DNA from 3 places in the Bradyrhizobium sp. Leaf396 genome. Region 1 is predicted to be linked to each of the others. Evidence: riboswitches for the same ligand, from Rfam matches in the RefSeq annotation. Region 1 holds a riboswitch; each other region holds the start of a gene.
What was found. Region 1 has a riboswitch for cobalamin ahead of ASG57_RS32800 (TonB-dependent receptor). Riboswitches for the same ligand answer to the same signal wherever they lie in the genome.
Positions count from the first base shown of each region.

Region 2: linked by a shared signal. The riboswitch ahead of ASG57_RS27725 (DUF1636 family protein) and the one ahead of ASG57_RS32800 (TonB-dependent receptor) in region 1 are both predicted to bind cobalamin.
Region 3: linked by a shared signal. The riboswitch ahead of ASG57_RS17190 (TonB-dependent receptor) and the one ahead of ASG57_RS32800 (TonB-dependent receptor) in region 1 are both predicted to bind cobalamin.

Region 1 covers NZ_LMQJ01000064.1:313,988-319,001, reverse strand. Annotated here, with positions in the region: gene ASG57_RS32800 (TonB-dependent receptor) at 23-2,248, opposite strand; cobalamin riboswitch at 2,362-2,576, opposite strand; gene ASG57_RS32790 (hypothetical protein) at 3,023-3,235, opposite strand; gene ASG57_RS38875 (hypothetical protein) at 3,389-3,565, opposite strand; gene ASG57_RS32785 (adenylate/guanylate cyclase domain-containing protein) at 3,668-5,014, opposite strand, start outside.
Region 2 covers NZ_LMQJ01000045.1:53,910-58,923, reverse strand. Annotated here, with positions in the region: gene cobD (threonine-phosphate decarboxylase CobD) at 1-213, shown strand, start outside; gene ASG57_RS27735 (cobyric acid synthase) at 202-1,650, opposite strand; gene cobO (cob(I)yrinic acid a,c-diamide adenosyltransferase) at 1,663-2,298, opposite strand; cobalamin riboswitch at 2,339-2,561, shown strand; gene ASG57_RS27725 (DUF1636 family protein) at 2,656-3,030, shown strand; gene cobW (cobalamin biosynthesis protein CobW) at 3,027-4,061, shown strand; gene cobN (cobaltochelatase subunit CobN) at 4,061-5,014, shown strand, end outside.
Region 3 covers NZ_LMQJ01000015.1:98,324-103,337, forward strand. Annotated here, with positions in the region: gene ASG57_RS17180 (amidohydrolase family protein) at 1-953, opposite strand, end outside; gene ASG57_RS17185 (alpha/beta hydrolase family protein) at 1,186-2,394, opposite strand; cobalamin riboswitch at 2,831-3,025, shown strand; gene ASG57_RS17190 (TonB-dependent receptor) at 3,205-5,014, shown strand, end outside.

The DNA of each region.
Region 1 (5,014 bases):
GGCACATGACAGCCCCGTGGGATCAAAACGTCGCACCGGCCTTGAGCAGGTAACTGCGACCGGGCAGCGGGTAGGCGTTGAAGCGTCCGTCCGTGAAGGTGCTTGCGATGGCGTAGTCGTAATAGAGCGCGTTCAACACATTGTTGACGCTGAACGACCAGAAGTAGCGCTCATATTGACCACTGACCTTGAGGTCGATCGTGCCATTGGCCGGAATTGGCTTCTGCGTTCCCGCCTGATCGTTGTCCATGCGGCGCTCGCTCCAGAAGCGTGCGGTGGCATCGAGCACCAGATAGTTCTGCCAGATGTTCCAGGTAACGCCTGCACTGGCGGTGTAACGCGAGACCAGCGGCACGTCGTTGCCCGCCCAGATGCCTTCGCGGAAGACAGCTCGTGTGTAGGCCATGCCGGAACGCAAAAGCAGGGCGTCGCTGATGCGATAGGAGATACTGGTCTCCGAGCCGTAACGGCGGGTCGGATCGAGATTGGTGTTATAGAACAGGACCGGATTGAAATGGATCTCGTTGGTGAGGTCCATCAGGTAGAGACTGCTCTGCATCTGCAAGCCACCCCCTCTGATGCGCAGCCCGCCCTCGATGTCCTGCGAGGTCTGGGTCTTGAGCTGGAACGTTTGCGGCAGCGGGTTGAAGAACGGATCGAATGAAGGACCCGACGATACCCGCTCGTCAACGTCAGGGGTGCGGAAGGCGCGCGCAGCGCGGCCAAACAGCGCGACGGTGTCGCTGACGCGATGCTCGGCACCGAGGTGCAGCGCATACTGAGTTTCATCGCTCCGCAGCGGAAGCGCGCCGATATCGGCATTGAACGGAGCCGCCGGGTCGAAATTGTCACGGGCCGTGAGATGGATGCTCTGCACCCGCGCGCCATAGGAGACGTCGGTTGTAGGCGTTACACCCAATGTGTGCTGGACATACCCGGCAACCGTGCGCTGTCTGAGATCGTAATTGTGCCAGGCAGCGAGACCCTGACCTGCCCCGCGGTTCTGCCGAAAGCTCGCATCGTAATAGTCGACTCCGGTCAACAGCTGCGACGGCATTCCGCCCAGCAGGCTCTTCACGCTGAGACGCGGCGTGATCGACCATGTCGCGAGTTCAGCATCGACATAGGTCGACGTGAATAAAGCTGGGACCGGCGTCGGGCTCGAGAAAAACGCGCTCTGCTGCTTCTTGTCACGCATGCCGCCGTCAACGATAAGATCGACGCCGTTCACCAGGGTCTTCGTGAATCCCGCCGTCGCGCCAAAGCCCTGCTGGTTGGCGTAGTTGAATGGCGTGCTGGTGCCTCGACGGTTCGTCGCGAGCTCGTCGAGGCCGATCGAAGGATCGACGAGGCGGCCACCCGGCAGCCGCAGCGCCTGATTGTCGCCGGTGACGGTCAGAAAGGCGGTCAGGCCAGGCGTCGTGTAGTTCAAATTGCCGACGCCGTTCTCCTGGACGTAACGATTGTTGTCTCGGTAGCCATCGGACCTGGCGGCATTGCCGTAGAACGAGGTCGACCAGGGACCAGAAGTGAGCGCGGTCGAGACGTTGCCAAGCCGGGTGTTGAACGAGCCGAAACCGGCCTCGATGCGCGCGGTCGCCGGTGGGCCGCCGACGCCGTTCTTGGTGACGATGTTGATGACACCGCCGACCGCATTGTCCCCGTAGAGCACCGCTCCGGAATTGCCGCGCGTGATCTCGATGCGCTCGATGGCATTGAGTGGGATGGTGGCGAGATCCACCTGCGCCATGTCGATATCATTCAGCCGCCGTCCGTTGACCAGCACCAGCGTATTCGCCGTAGCGAAGGAGCCGAAGCCGCGCAGGTCGACGCTGGTCTTGGCACCGATCGGGCCACCATAGAACGTTGTGATCTGGGCACCTGGCACTTGTGCCGCGATGATTTCGGCCAGATTCTGCGTGGGCGCGTGCGCGACGTCCGCGGCCGTGACGACGGTCGTGGCCGCGCCGACGATGCCGCCATCGTTGTCGGCCTCACTGCCCGGGCCGGCCGAGTTGGTCCCCGCCGGCGCCCCGGTCGGCGTCGCCCGGCGCCGCCCCCTATCGCCTTCGCCGGTTACCCTCGCACGCGTACGGTTCTGATCGTCAGAGTTGGTCACCTCGACCGGCGGCAGTTGCTCGGCGGCAAGCTGCTCGGCGTTGGCGATGGAGAGATTGAGCGAATGAAAGGAAAAGGCCGCAACGATGCCGGCGCAGCAGCGCCTGGCGGCAGTGACGAAACAGGACACAATTCTAGCCTCGGAAGACGTCAGTGGCACGTCACAGCGAACGAGGCTTTACGGCGGAGCGATCGATTGCTCCGGTGAAGCTGATGTCCGTACTCCCCGACCGACATCTTCGCGTGTGACCACGGCTGACGGCAGGTCTCCTGGCTCGCGGGTCGTCACCTCTGCATCGCCTTCCCAGGACCGAGATTCCCAGTGGCATAGGACGAGAGATTCACCGCTTACAGTTGCGGGGGCAGCCGTGGCGTTGAGAAGATCCCGGCGTTGGGAAGACCTCGCACCACATTCCCTTTTGATCTCCGAAAGGAGAACCGTCGGCAGCCAATCTACGGGGCGCAGAAGCCGGGAGTCAATCGATCGGCAGCTGCTACGCGACGATTGCTCGGCATCGACGATTCAGGTCCGCCCCCGTAAACGCTGGGCCCGGGCCCAGGCGACAGCGACGTCGCGTGGCGGATCATCGACGCGCTTGATGGGCATCAACTCGCCGGAGGCGGATACGATCGCTGTTTCCTCGCGCCGGCAGCGCGTGCAGACAAAGCGGACCTCGTTTGGAGACGCCGACCAACTCGACCGCTTGACGTTGGCCGCCATCGGCCAAGCATCGCAGTGCGAGCACGACACCAGAAATCGGCCGGGATCGAGCATACCCATTCCATTGAGCTCCGCGTCTGCCCGCCTCTATCAATGATTGATCCAGGTGAATCGTTCCGGTGCCTAGGCACCAGCCCCTGTGACCTCAGGCCGGAATCGCGAACTCGCGGCTCTCCAAACGGTTCAGCGCGCCCCTTTGAGGGTGCAGGAGGTCGTGCAGGTGACCGTGGTCCCGCGGTCGCACGCTCTGCAGGCATTGACGCACTGGCTCAAGTCGCGTGGATTGTAGCTGTAGTTTCGCATCGGACAGGCTGGCGTCGTCGAGCCGGTGATGTCCTGCTCCTGATCGCAGGCCACCGTCATGAGCGCGATAATGATCACGGCAACGAGGCGCATGGGGTTGCCCTGTCAAGCATGACAAATGACACTCACGAGACACGCTGCAATGCAACGAACCCCGGCCTTACCACCACGAGCCATCACCGGTCAGCGGCAGCTCGCTTGCCTTGAGGATGCGCGCCAAATGTTAAGAACGGATTGCTGCCGGCCTCAGGCCGCAGCCGTGGTGGCGATCGCCCGCCGGATGTCGAGCGCCAGCTGGCGATACTGCTCCCCGAGTTTCAGATAAAACTCGCGCTTGCTGCTGTCGGTCGCAAGCTTGGCGATCAGCTCGCATTCGGCGGTGAGCGTCTCGAACCGTTCCAGCCTGTCCGTAAGATGTGTCATCGGCGTATCCCCGTCAGACGCCTCAGGGGCAACAAACCTAATCCCGGGAAATAGGTCACAGCGAACATCGTTATCGGGTAGCATCAATTTTTTCGCGGCAGACTATTTCTGGTCCAGCCGCCAAGCGCCGTCCCAACCGGCATCGGGCGGATTGGCTGCGAACTGGGCGATGCGGCCGAGCATCGTGCGCGAGGGCCCGTCACCGGGGATCGCCTCGAGCGCCGCGTTGAAGGCCGCACGGGCGTCGTCGAAGCGCCGGGCACGATAGGCAGCGAGGCCTTCGGCATAGTGCGTGCGCAGACCCGCCTGCGCATCGGTGAGTGCGCCGGCCCTGCCCATCACTTCGAAGATCGCCTGGGGCGCGCTCTGGCCCGCCACCGCCAGACGGTCGATCTCGCGCAGTTCAAGGCGCGCGCCGATGGCATCCGCCGTGCCCTGCGCGATCAGGATGCGGGTGCCGTAGACTTTGTTGACGACCTCCAGCCGCGAAGCGAGGTTCACGGCGTCGCCCATGACGGTAAAACTCATCATGAGCTCGGAGCCGATGCTGCCGGTGAGAACCTCACCGGTGGCAATGCCGATGCGCAGGTCGCACAGTGCCGGCATGGCGCGGATGCCAAGCAAATCGGGCAATTGCTTTTGGAGCGCAGGCACCTGGTCGGCCATCTCGATCGCAGCAAGCGCGGCAAGCAGCGCCGCCTCATCCTCCTCGATGAAGGGCGGCCCCCAATACGCCATGATGGCGTCGCCGATATACTTGTCGATGACTCCGCGATTGCTCCTGATCGGGCCGGACATCACAGTGAAATAGTGATTCATTACCTTGACGAGGCCGCGCGGCGTCATGCCTTCGCTCATCGAGGTGAAGCCGCTCATGTCGCAGAACATGATGGTCATCACCCGGCGCTCGCCGTCGATCGCGACCTCCGGCCGGTCGATCAGGCCCTGCACCACCTTGGGGTCGATGTAGCGGCCGAACGTCTCGCGGATGCGCTCGTTGTGCCTGAGCTGCTCGATCATGCGGTTGAAGGCCGCGGCGAGCTCGCCGATCTCGTCCTGCGTGGAGACGGTGATGGGCTTGTCGAACCGGCCTGCCTCGACCTCGCGGGTGCCGGCCAGCAGCAGCCGCACCGGGCGAGTGATGCCGCTTGACACCAACAGCGCGAAGGCAAATCCGACGATCGCCGCGAGCAATGTCACGACACCCGAAACGATGATGGCCTGGTGCTGGCGGCCGATCACTTGTGACGTCGAGAAGAAGACCTGCGTCAGCATGTCGGCGCGGATCGTGTCGATCTTCCGGTTGAACTGATCGCGCAGCACGTCGATGTGCTCCAGCGTGCCGCGGGCCTCGGACATCTGCTTCGCCTCGACCTGCTTGATGAGCTTGGTATGGTCCTCGCTCAGGTCGCGGCGCAGCTCGCTGACGGCGGTCTCGATGCGGCTATC
Region 2 (5,014 bases), on a different contig from region 1:
GATGACATGGTGCAGTCGCAAGGCTGGCAGCTTCTCGGGGGCACGCCGCTGTTTCGACTGTACGAAACGCCCGACGCACGTGGCGCGCAGGAGAAGCTTGCGCGCAATCAGATCTGGTCGCGCGTGTTTGCAGGAGCGCCGACACGGTTGCGCCTCGGGCTTCCCGGCAATGAAGCTGAATGGATCCGCCTCTCCGAGGTCCTAGCGCGCTAGCGCGAGCAAACTGTCGACATCGAGATGCGTTTCGATGTGATCGGCGAGGGCATCGAGCGCGCTCTCGACCCTGGCGTGATAGGGCTCGTCGCCTGCGGGAATGTCGAGCTTTGCCAGATACGCCTTGCGGAACGCGTCCGACGTGAACAGACCGTGCAGATAACTGCCTTGCACGCGTCCCTCGCGGGAGATCGCACCCTCCGGCTTGCCGTTCAGTGTCGCGAAGGGACGGGCGCAATCAGGCCCATCGGTGCGGCCGATGTGGATTTCGTAGGCCTCGATCGGCTGGTTCGTTGAGACATGCACGGCAGCAACCCGCGTTAGCGTCTTCACGGGGCTCATCACCGTCGTCACGTCCAGAAGTCCGAGGCCTGGTGTCTCGCCCGCAGGGCCCTCGATGCCATCGGGGTCGGCGACGTTGCGCCCGAGCATCTGATAACCGCCGCAGAGGCCGAGCACGTGGCCGCCCCTGCGATGATGTGCGAGGAGATCGATGTCCCAGCCCTGTGCACGCAGGAAGGCGAGGTCGCCGCGCGTGGACTTCGAGCCGGGAACGATGACGAGACGAACGTCGCCGGGAATCGCTTCGCCCGGCCGCACCATGACGAGATCGACGCCCGCCTCGAGCTTGAGCGGATCGAGATCGTCGAAATTGGCGATCCGCGACAGCGCCAGGCACGCGATCTTGCATCGGCCCGGCTTGCGCGCGTCGGTGAGGCCCAGCGCATCCTCGGCCGGCAGCTCGCCGGCGCGCGCGAACCAGGGCAGCACGCCAAGGCCGCGCCATGTGGTCCTTGCTTCGATCAGCTTGTAGCCGTCGTCGAACAATGTGGGATCGCCGCGAAACTTGTTGATGACAAATCCACGGATCATCGCGGCATCATCGGAGTCGATCACCGTCTTGATGCCGACGAGCTGGGCGATGACCCCGCCGCGATCGATGTCGCCGACCAGCACGACCGGCACGCCGGCCTTGCGCGCAAAGCCCATATTGGCGATGTCGGCCTTGCGCAGATTCACCTCGGCCGGACTGCCGGCGCCTTCGACCAGCACGAGATCGGCGCGGGCCTTCAGCCGCTCGAAGCTCTCCAGCACTGCGCCCATCAGTGACGGCTTCATCGCCGCATAGTCGCGTGCTCGCGCCGTCGCAATGCGCTTGCCATGCACGACCACCTGCGCACCGACATCGGTCTCCGGCTTGAGCAGCACCGGGTTCATGTCGGTATGCGGCTCGACACCCGCGGCGAGCGCCTGGAGCGCCTGGGCGCGGCCGATCTCGCCGCCATCGACGGTGACGGCGGCATTGTTCGACATGTTCTGCGGCTTGAACGGGAGCACGCGCAGGCCGCGGCGCGTGAAGGCGCGCGCGAGGCCGGCGACGATGAGCGATTTGCCCACGTCCGAGCCGGCCCCCTGGATCATCAGCGCTCGTGCCATCGCGAGGTTGTCTCAGAACTCGACGCCGGCCTGCGCCTTGATGCCGGAGCGGAACGGGTGCTTGACCAGCGTCATTTCGGTGACGAGGTCGGCGATCTCGATCAGCTCGTCCTTGGCGTTGCGCCCGGTGAGCACGACATGCGTCATCTCTGGCTTCCGCGTGGTCAGGAATTCGACCACCTCTGTGATATCGAGATAATCGTAGCGCAGCGCGATGTTGATCTCGTCGAGCACGACCATGCGCAGGCTCTCATCGAGGATCAGTTCCTTGGCCTTCTCCCAGCCGGCGCGTGCGGCGGCGATGTCGCGGGCGCGGTCCTGAGTCTCCCAGGTGAAACCCTCGCCCATCGCATGGAACTGGCAGAGATCGCCGAAATGCCCGGTGAGCAGGCGCCGCTCGCCGGTGTCCCAGGCGCCCTTGATGAACTGCACCACCGCGCAGGGCAGGCCATGCGCGACGCAGCGAACGATCATGCCGAATGCCGAGGAGGATTTTCCCTTACCCGCGCCGGTATGGACGATGATCAGGCCCTTTTCGCCGCTCTTGGTCGCCATGATCTTGTCGCGGGCGGCCTTCTTCTTTGCCATTTTCTGGGCGTGACGGGCCTCGCTTTCCTCGGTCGTTTGGGTCTCCGGTTCAGGCGTCATCGGTCCCGGTCCTTCGGCTTGACAAGTGGCTGCCACCGGCAAATGGTGGCCCGGCGTTGGTTCCTGTCCTATGACAGGCGAAGAGGGAATGCGATAGGGTCCGAATCCGCAAGATCCGGATCCAAAATGCAGCCGCCCCCGCGACCGTGACCGGAGAGATGCCCGAAGCCACTGACTCCCGAAAGGGAATCGGGAAGGCGGGGATCGAGGGGCCAAAACCCTGCTCCGCAAGCCGGGAGACCTGCCAGCGCGGACGATTTTGGACCGGCGGACGGGGTGTTCCGCGACGGGGAAACGGCCTCTCAAGTCAGGGTCCGTGCGCCTCTTCGCCTCCCGCTGTTTATTCTGGAAGAGGCGATGACCGTCACACTTCACGTCTGCATCACCTGCCGCGCCGGCCAGACGCTCGGCGAGGGCGAGGCCACGCCAGGCAACCGGTTGCACGCTGCGATCCTCGAGGCCGGCGTGCCCGACGGCGTCAATGTGGTTCCCGTCGAATGCCTCTCGGCGTGCAGCCAGGGCTGCTCGGTCGCGCTCAGCGCACCGGGACGCTGGTCCTATGTCTATGGCCGCTTATCCGATGTGAATGCGCGCGACGTGGTCGCTGGCGCTGCGGCCTATGCGGCCGCTCCCGACGGGCTCGTGCCATGGCGCAGCCGCCCCGAGATCTTCCGCAAGCAGTCGCTTGCGCGCATTCCCCCGATTCCCGCCGTGCCGGAGGCCGCCGAATGAATTCGCTTGCAAAAGTCCCCGTCACGGTGGTCACGGGGTTCCTCGGCTCCGGCAAGACCACGCTGATCCAGCACCTGCTCAGCAATGCAGGCGGCAAGAAGCTCGCCGTGCTCGTCAACGAATTCGGCAGCGAGGGCGTCGATGGCGAGATCCTGAAATCCTGCGCCGACGCCAATTGCCCGGAAGAGAACATCGTCGAGCTCGCCAATGGCTGCATCTGCTGCACCGTGGCCGACGATTTCATTCCGACGATGGAGCAGCTGTTGGCTCGCCCGGTGCGGCCCGATCATATCCTGATCGAAACGTCGGGCCTCGCGCTGCCCAAGCCGCTCTTGAAGGCGTTCGACTGGCCGGAGATCCGCTCGCGCATCACGGTCGACGGCGTCGTCGCGCTCGCCGACGCCGAGGCCGTCGCGGCCGGCCGCTTCGCGCCGGACCCGGCTGCGGTCGAAGCGCAGCGCGCCGCGGACGACAATCTCGATCACGAGACGCCGCTGTCCGAAGTGTTCGAGGACCAGATCGCCTGCGCCGACATCGTGCTGCTGACCAAGGCCGATCTTGCGGGGAAGGCCGGGGTGGAAGCTGCCAGGGCCGCGATCACCGCCGAGATGCCGCGCCGCGTCCCGATGCTCGCCGTGACGGACGGCGCGATCGATGCGCGCGTCATCCTCGGCCTTGGCGCCGCCGCCGAGAACGATCTCGCCGCGCGTCCCTCGCATCATGACGGCGAGGAGGAGCACGAGCATGACGACTTCGCCTCTGTCGTGATCGATCTGCCTGAGGTGGCCGACATCGATGCGCTGGTCGCCTCGGTTCAGAAGCTGGCGCGCGAGCAGAACGTGCTGCGTGCCAAGGGCTATATCGCGGTCGCGGGCAAGCCGATGCGGCTGTTGTTGCAGGCTGTCGGCGAGCGCGTGCGCCATCAATTCGACAAGCCCTGGGGGCCGGGAGCCAGGCAGTCGAGGCTAGTCGTGATCGGCGAGCACGGCGACATCGACGAGGCCGCGATCAAGGCGGGATTGGGAGTCTGATGCACGTCGTCTTCCGCGAGAGCCGCGGTCTCGAGGAGACCGCGACGCCAAGGGACATCGGTCAGGACCCGGCCGATCTCGTGGTGCTCTCGTATTCGGATTCCGACCTCGCCGCGTTCGCAGCCGGCTGGCGGCGTGGCCGCAACAGCCTGCCGTCGCTGCGGCTCGCCAATCTCGCGGAGCTGCGCCATCCGCTGTCGATCGACACTTATGTCGAGCGCACGCTGTCGTACGCGCGCGGCATCCTGGTGCGGCTGATCGGCGGTGAGTCCTATTGGTCCTACGGGCTCGCGGCCCTCCAGCAATTGGCGAAGGATCGCGACATCGTGCTGGCGGTGCTGCCGGCCGATGGCCGCGATGACATACGGCTCGATGCGTACTCGACCTTGCCGGTCTCGACGCTGCGGCGGCTCAAGGTGCTCTGCGACACCGGCGGTCCGGTCGCGGCGCAAGCTGCGATCGCGCAGCTCGCGCTGGCCTCTGGGCTCTATGCCGGGCCGGTCATCGGAGAGATGACCGTGCCCGAGATGGGGTTCTACGATCCCGTGCGCGGCGTCATTGCGGCGCCAGCAAGCGACGGGAAGCCGCGCGCGCTGGTGACCTTCTATCGCTCCTATCTCACTGCCGCCGATACCGGCTCGGTCGACGCTCTGATCGCGTCGCTGCGCGACAAGGGATTTGACACCCATGGTGCCTTCGTCACCTCGCTGAAGGCGCCGGGCGTCGCGGATTGGCTGCGCGCCCATCTTGCGCAAAATCTTCCGGCCGCGATCGTCAATGCGACGGCGTTCTCGGCAATGGGCGACGATGGCACGACGCCGTTCGATGCCGCGACCTGTCCGGTGTTCCAGGTTGCGCTCTCCACGGCGCGGCGCGAGGATTGGACGCAGTCGTTGCGCGGCCTGTCGCCTGGCGATCTCGCCATGCATGTGGTGTTGCCCGAAATCGACGGC
Region 3 (5,014 bases), on a different contig from region 1:
TCCTCGGCCTGCGCCTTGAGCAGCTCCTCGCGATCGTGGAAGCGATAGCCATCGGTGACGCGCTGCACGGAATCATAGCCGGTGCCGTTGCGCTCGACGAACTCGGGATCGCTGAAGAAGGCGGCCGCCAGCACGGTCGAGCCGGTGCCGTAGGGGTAGGCCTCGACGGTGATCGGCAGCCCCTGCGCCTGTGCTTTCGCGATCAGCACGCGGCAGCGTTCGACGTCGGTCTTGCTCGACGAATTGAAATGGCAGATGTGCATGTGGGCGCCGGTAGCGCCGGCATAGCCGATCAGGCGGATATAGGCTTCCACCGCGCTTTCGGGATCGATGCGCGACATGAAGGCCACGTGCGTGAAGGTCGGCACGTTCTGCGCGGCTGCGAGCTGGCACACCGCGGTCAGCTCCTGCACGCCGGCTCCCGGCGCGTAAGCGTTCAGAATGCCGATGCCGATGCCGCCTTCGTTCAGGCCGCGTGCGAGACGCTCCAGGATGCCTGAGACCTCCGCATCCGTTGCAACATTGTCGATCCAGCGGCGATCCCGCATGGCATTGCCGAACGCCTCCAGCGAACTCTCCGCGTTTGAGCCGGTCATCGCGCCGATGCGGGCAAAGGCCCAATTGGTGGCAGCGCCGTAGTTCAGCACGCGCCCCTTCCTGGCCTGGCTCTCATACCAGGACCCGACGGGCAGCACGCCGGCTTCGAGGTCGAGGGTGGTCGTAATGCCGTCGAACGCCTGCATGCGGTCGGCCGGAATCGACTGGCCATGCGCGTGCAGGTCGATGAAGCCCGGCGCGACCACGAGCCCGGTCGCATCGATCACCCGCTCGGCGCCGCCGAGGCCAGTGCCGACGGCGGCGATCCTGCCGTCCACCACCGCTACATCGCCGATGGCATCCATCCCGCTCGCGGGATCCACCACCCGGCCGCCAGAGATCACCAACCCGCTCATGTCGTCACTCCACCACGAAGGCCGTCGCATCTGCCGGCCTCATCCCGGCCCCCATCAAGACAGATTTTCACTGCAACGACCACCTCCGGCGACGCCAAGGCGGCATGCAGAGCGATGCATGCCCTTCGGATATGAGCAATGGATACACAGCGCCACGGCCGGGCTCGTCCCCGCCATCCGCTGAGTGCGAAGAACGTGGATGCCCGGGGCGAGCCCGGCCATGACGGCCGCATCAAAGCCCGTCGAACCATGCCTTCCACTTCGGCACAGCCGTCGCAAAAGTGCCGCGATGGGTGGTCGGACCGGTGGAGACGGCTTCGACCGCGGGATTGCCGTTGCCGATCGCCTGCTGATAGGTCATGGCGAGCCGGCCGAGGCCGACACTGATGGCCTCGTCGGTCTCGCCGTAATAATTGCGCACTGGGCTCTTGATGATCCAGCGATAGGCCTGTGTCTGCGCGACGAGCCGGCCGTAGGCCGAAGCTGCGAAGAACTGCGGATCGAAATAGTCGGGACGGAGCAGCTTGTGCAGGTCCGTCGGCACGGCGGCGGCGTCGTAGGGTTCACGCAAATAAGCCTTGCGTGCCACGTCGTAATAGGCATCCGCGATCAGCGAGCGGGCCAGCCCGGGCACGCCATAATAGTTTTCGAACGAGAACGCCGACAGGATGAACAGCGAGTTGACCCAGCTCGCATCGTTCTTGCGGGGAAAATTGAGAAAGCCGTTCAGCGCCACGAATACGTCGACCGGCGCGCTGGCGGTCGCCGCGGCGTCAACCTTGATGCCGGCTTGCTCGAGCTTCTCCAGCATCGCCATGGTGACGAATCCGCCCTGCGACCAGCCGGCGAGAAACAGCTTGGTCGTGGCGAGTTTGAGATGATCCAACACGGCGCGGCTGGCCACGAGCATGTCGTAGGTCGCCTGCTGGTGGCTTCCCTTCACCATGTAGCCTTCCGTCTCTGCCGACGTGCCCATCCCGAAATAGTCGGCTCCGATCACGACATATCCCTGCCCCGCGAACTGCGCGATCATCAGCTGGGTTTCGGGTGACTGGTCGGGAAATGAAGGCACCTGCTGCTTGCCGTAGACCGTGCCGTGCTCGTAGGACAACAGCGGAAACGACGTGGCCTGTCCTTCCGGGATCGCAATCAGTCCGGATGCGACCGTCGGCTTGTTGCCGCGCTCGGGCACCACCGACGAATAGGTCACGCGATAGAGCCGGACGGGATTGCGCGCCGGACTGTAGGTTACGGTGATACCGGCGAAGGCGGGCGTATCGGCTTGCAAAATCCTGTTCAGCCGATCGACATCCCAGCGCGCAATGAACTGATACTGTATCGCAGCAGACAATCTGACGGGCTCACCATCCTGTGCCGCCGCCGGCCAAATGGTGATGACGTGAAGCAGAACGAGAAGGAAGAAGCGCGGGAGCAATGCCATGCAGGGACCCATTGAGAGAGGATGGGCCGGTCCTAGACAATTTGCGTTGAGATTGTGTTTCGCAACGCCTTGTGCCGTTGGGAATCCGCCGGTTTCGCCGTACGCAGGCTATCGGCTTCGCCAAGAGGCTTCGCCGGATATGGGCGCCGTCCGCCCTCGCGATCCGAGCGCGCTCTCGCCTTGCACGCAACAAACCGCCGTCAATGCCGCCGCGTCCACCGCGACCAAGCCAGCGCTCGTGACGACGTACGACCGCCCCCTTGGCCGAATACGCTGGATCCGAATTAGGTAGAATGGAATAATGTTCGGGGGGAGAGTTGAGAGCGGATTCGTGTTTCGCCCGACACCGCCCGGTGGACGATCCGTGCGTCGCCGATGAAGGTGCGACGCGCTGAACCGTGTCGGGAACAGCCAGTTGACAGCCCTTTGAAAATAAAACTAGGGTGACTGCGACGGTTCTCCTTCGGGAGATCAATAGGGAATACGGTGCGGGATTTCCCCAACGCCGTGGCTGCCCCCGCAACTGTAAGCGGCGAGCCTTCGCCAAACGCCACTGAGCTCGCGAGCTTGGGAAGGCGGCGCAAGGCAGCGACCCGCGAGCCAGGAGACCTGCCGTCAGTCGTGGTCACACGCGAGCACATTGGGCGGGGTGTCCTGGTGAGTGTTGAGCTGCCTTGCTCTTGAGGCAGCGGCCAAGCTGCGTTCGCGGTGACGTGCCACGTTATCGCGAGTCCATTGATGACCTCCCGCACAATATTTGCGCCACGACATCGGCGGGCGTTGCTCTGTTTAGCGGCTTTCTCCTGCCTCATGGTTTCGACCGATGGCTGGGCACAATCCGCAGGCCCGGCCCAGACGCTCGATCCGGTCGTGGTGGCACCATCGGCGAAGCCACCGAATGTCAGGAGTACCCGACGCAGCGAGGCTGCGCGTCTCGCGCGCTCACGACAACAGCGAAACCTGGCTGCCGCCGAAACGCGTGCTCCGACAGCCAGCCCGGCGGGATCGGCATTCGCCGCACCGACGCTCAATCTCACCGGCGCGAGCACGGCCGGCAGCCGGCTGGGCCTGACGCGATTGCAGACGCCGGCCAGCGTGGAGGTGATTTCGGCCGAGACGCTTTCCGAACGCGGCCAGCAGAACGTTCTCGACGCGGTGACGCAGAACGCCACCGGCTTCACTGCGAGCCCGGCACCGGGCAATGGCGGCGTCTCCTTCAACACCCGCGGCTTCACGGGCCTTGGCTCCGTCATGACGCTCTATGACGGCACACAGCTCTATATCGGCGCGGGAACGGTGACCTTTCCGTTCGACACATGGTCGACCGAGCGCATCGAGGTGCTACGCGGCCCTGCGTCGGTGATGTACGGCGCAGGTGCGGTCGGCGGCGCCATCAACATTGTTTCGAAACTGCCCTTGTGGGTCCCTCGCAACGAGGCGGAGGTCTCGCTGGACAGCAACATGACGCGGCGGATTGCCGTGGACAGCGGCGGTCCCGTGAGCAAGAACGTCGCCTATCGGATCACCGCCATCGGCAACATGTCGGACGGCTGGGTCGATCGCGACAACACATCAAACGTTGCACTTCATGCCGCGGTCCAGGTCCGGCAGAACGAAGACGTCACCTGGACGCTGTCCACGGACTACGGTGATCGCCATCCATCGCGGTACTTCGGCACGCCGTTGATCAACGGCAAGCTCGAAGAAGCGCTTCGCTTCAAGAACTACAACGTCAGCGACAGCCACATCCGCTACCAGGATAGCTGGAACCAGGTGAAGACCGACTGGCAAGCCGCCGACGGCATCTCGATCCAGAACACTCTCTACTACTTGAACTCCAAGCGGCACTGGAAGGACGTCGAAAGCTACGCCTACAACCCTGCCACCGGCCTGATCGACCGAGCCAGCTATATCGAGATCTTTCACGATCAGCAGCAGGTCGGCAATCGCATGGATACGAAATTCCGCGGGCATGTGCTTGGCATGGCCAACGAATTCCTGGCGGGCTTCGACGTCAACAGCATCAATTTCACGCACACCAACAACTCTCCTTATGGCGGCGCTTCGTCCGTCAACCCCTACGTCTTTAGCCCAGGCTCGTTCAGCAGTCCGAACGCCACGATTCCCGGTTACGGCAGCGTGACGAACCAATATGCGCTGTTTGCCGAAAACAGGCTGTCGGTGACCGAGCAGTTCTCCTTGATTGCCGGCGTCCGCCAGGATCAACCGACCATCACGCGCACCGACTATGTCGTGCCCGCAAACAGCTTCGAGAAGTCGTTCTCCTCGACGACATGGCGCGCCGGTGCGGTCTACACTCCGGTGAAGGACCTCGCTTTCTATGGGCAGTATGCCACGGCCGTCGATCCGGTCGGAGGGATCATCTCGCTGTCCTCGGCCAACAAGAATTTCGATCTGGCCACCGGCAGACAGATCGAGATCGGCGTCAAGCAATCGTTCTGGGGAGGCCGCGGCGAATGGACCCTGGCCGGCTACGAGATCGTCAAGAACAACCTGCTGGCGCGCGATCCGAACATTCCTTCCCTGACCGTTCAGGTCGGTCGGCAATCATCGCGCGGCGTCGAAGCATCGGTCGGTTTCCTGCTCGACTACGGCTGGC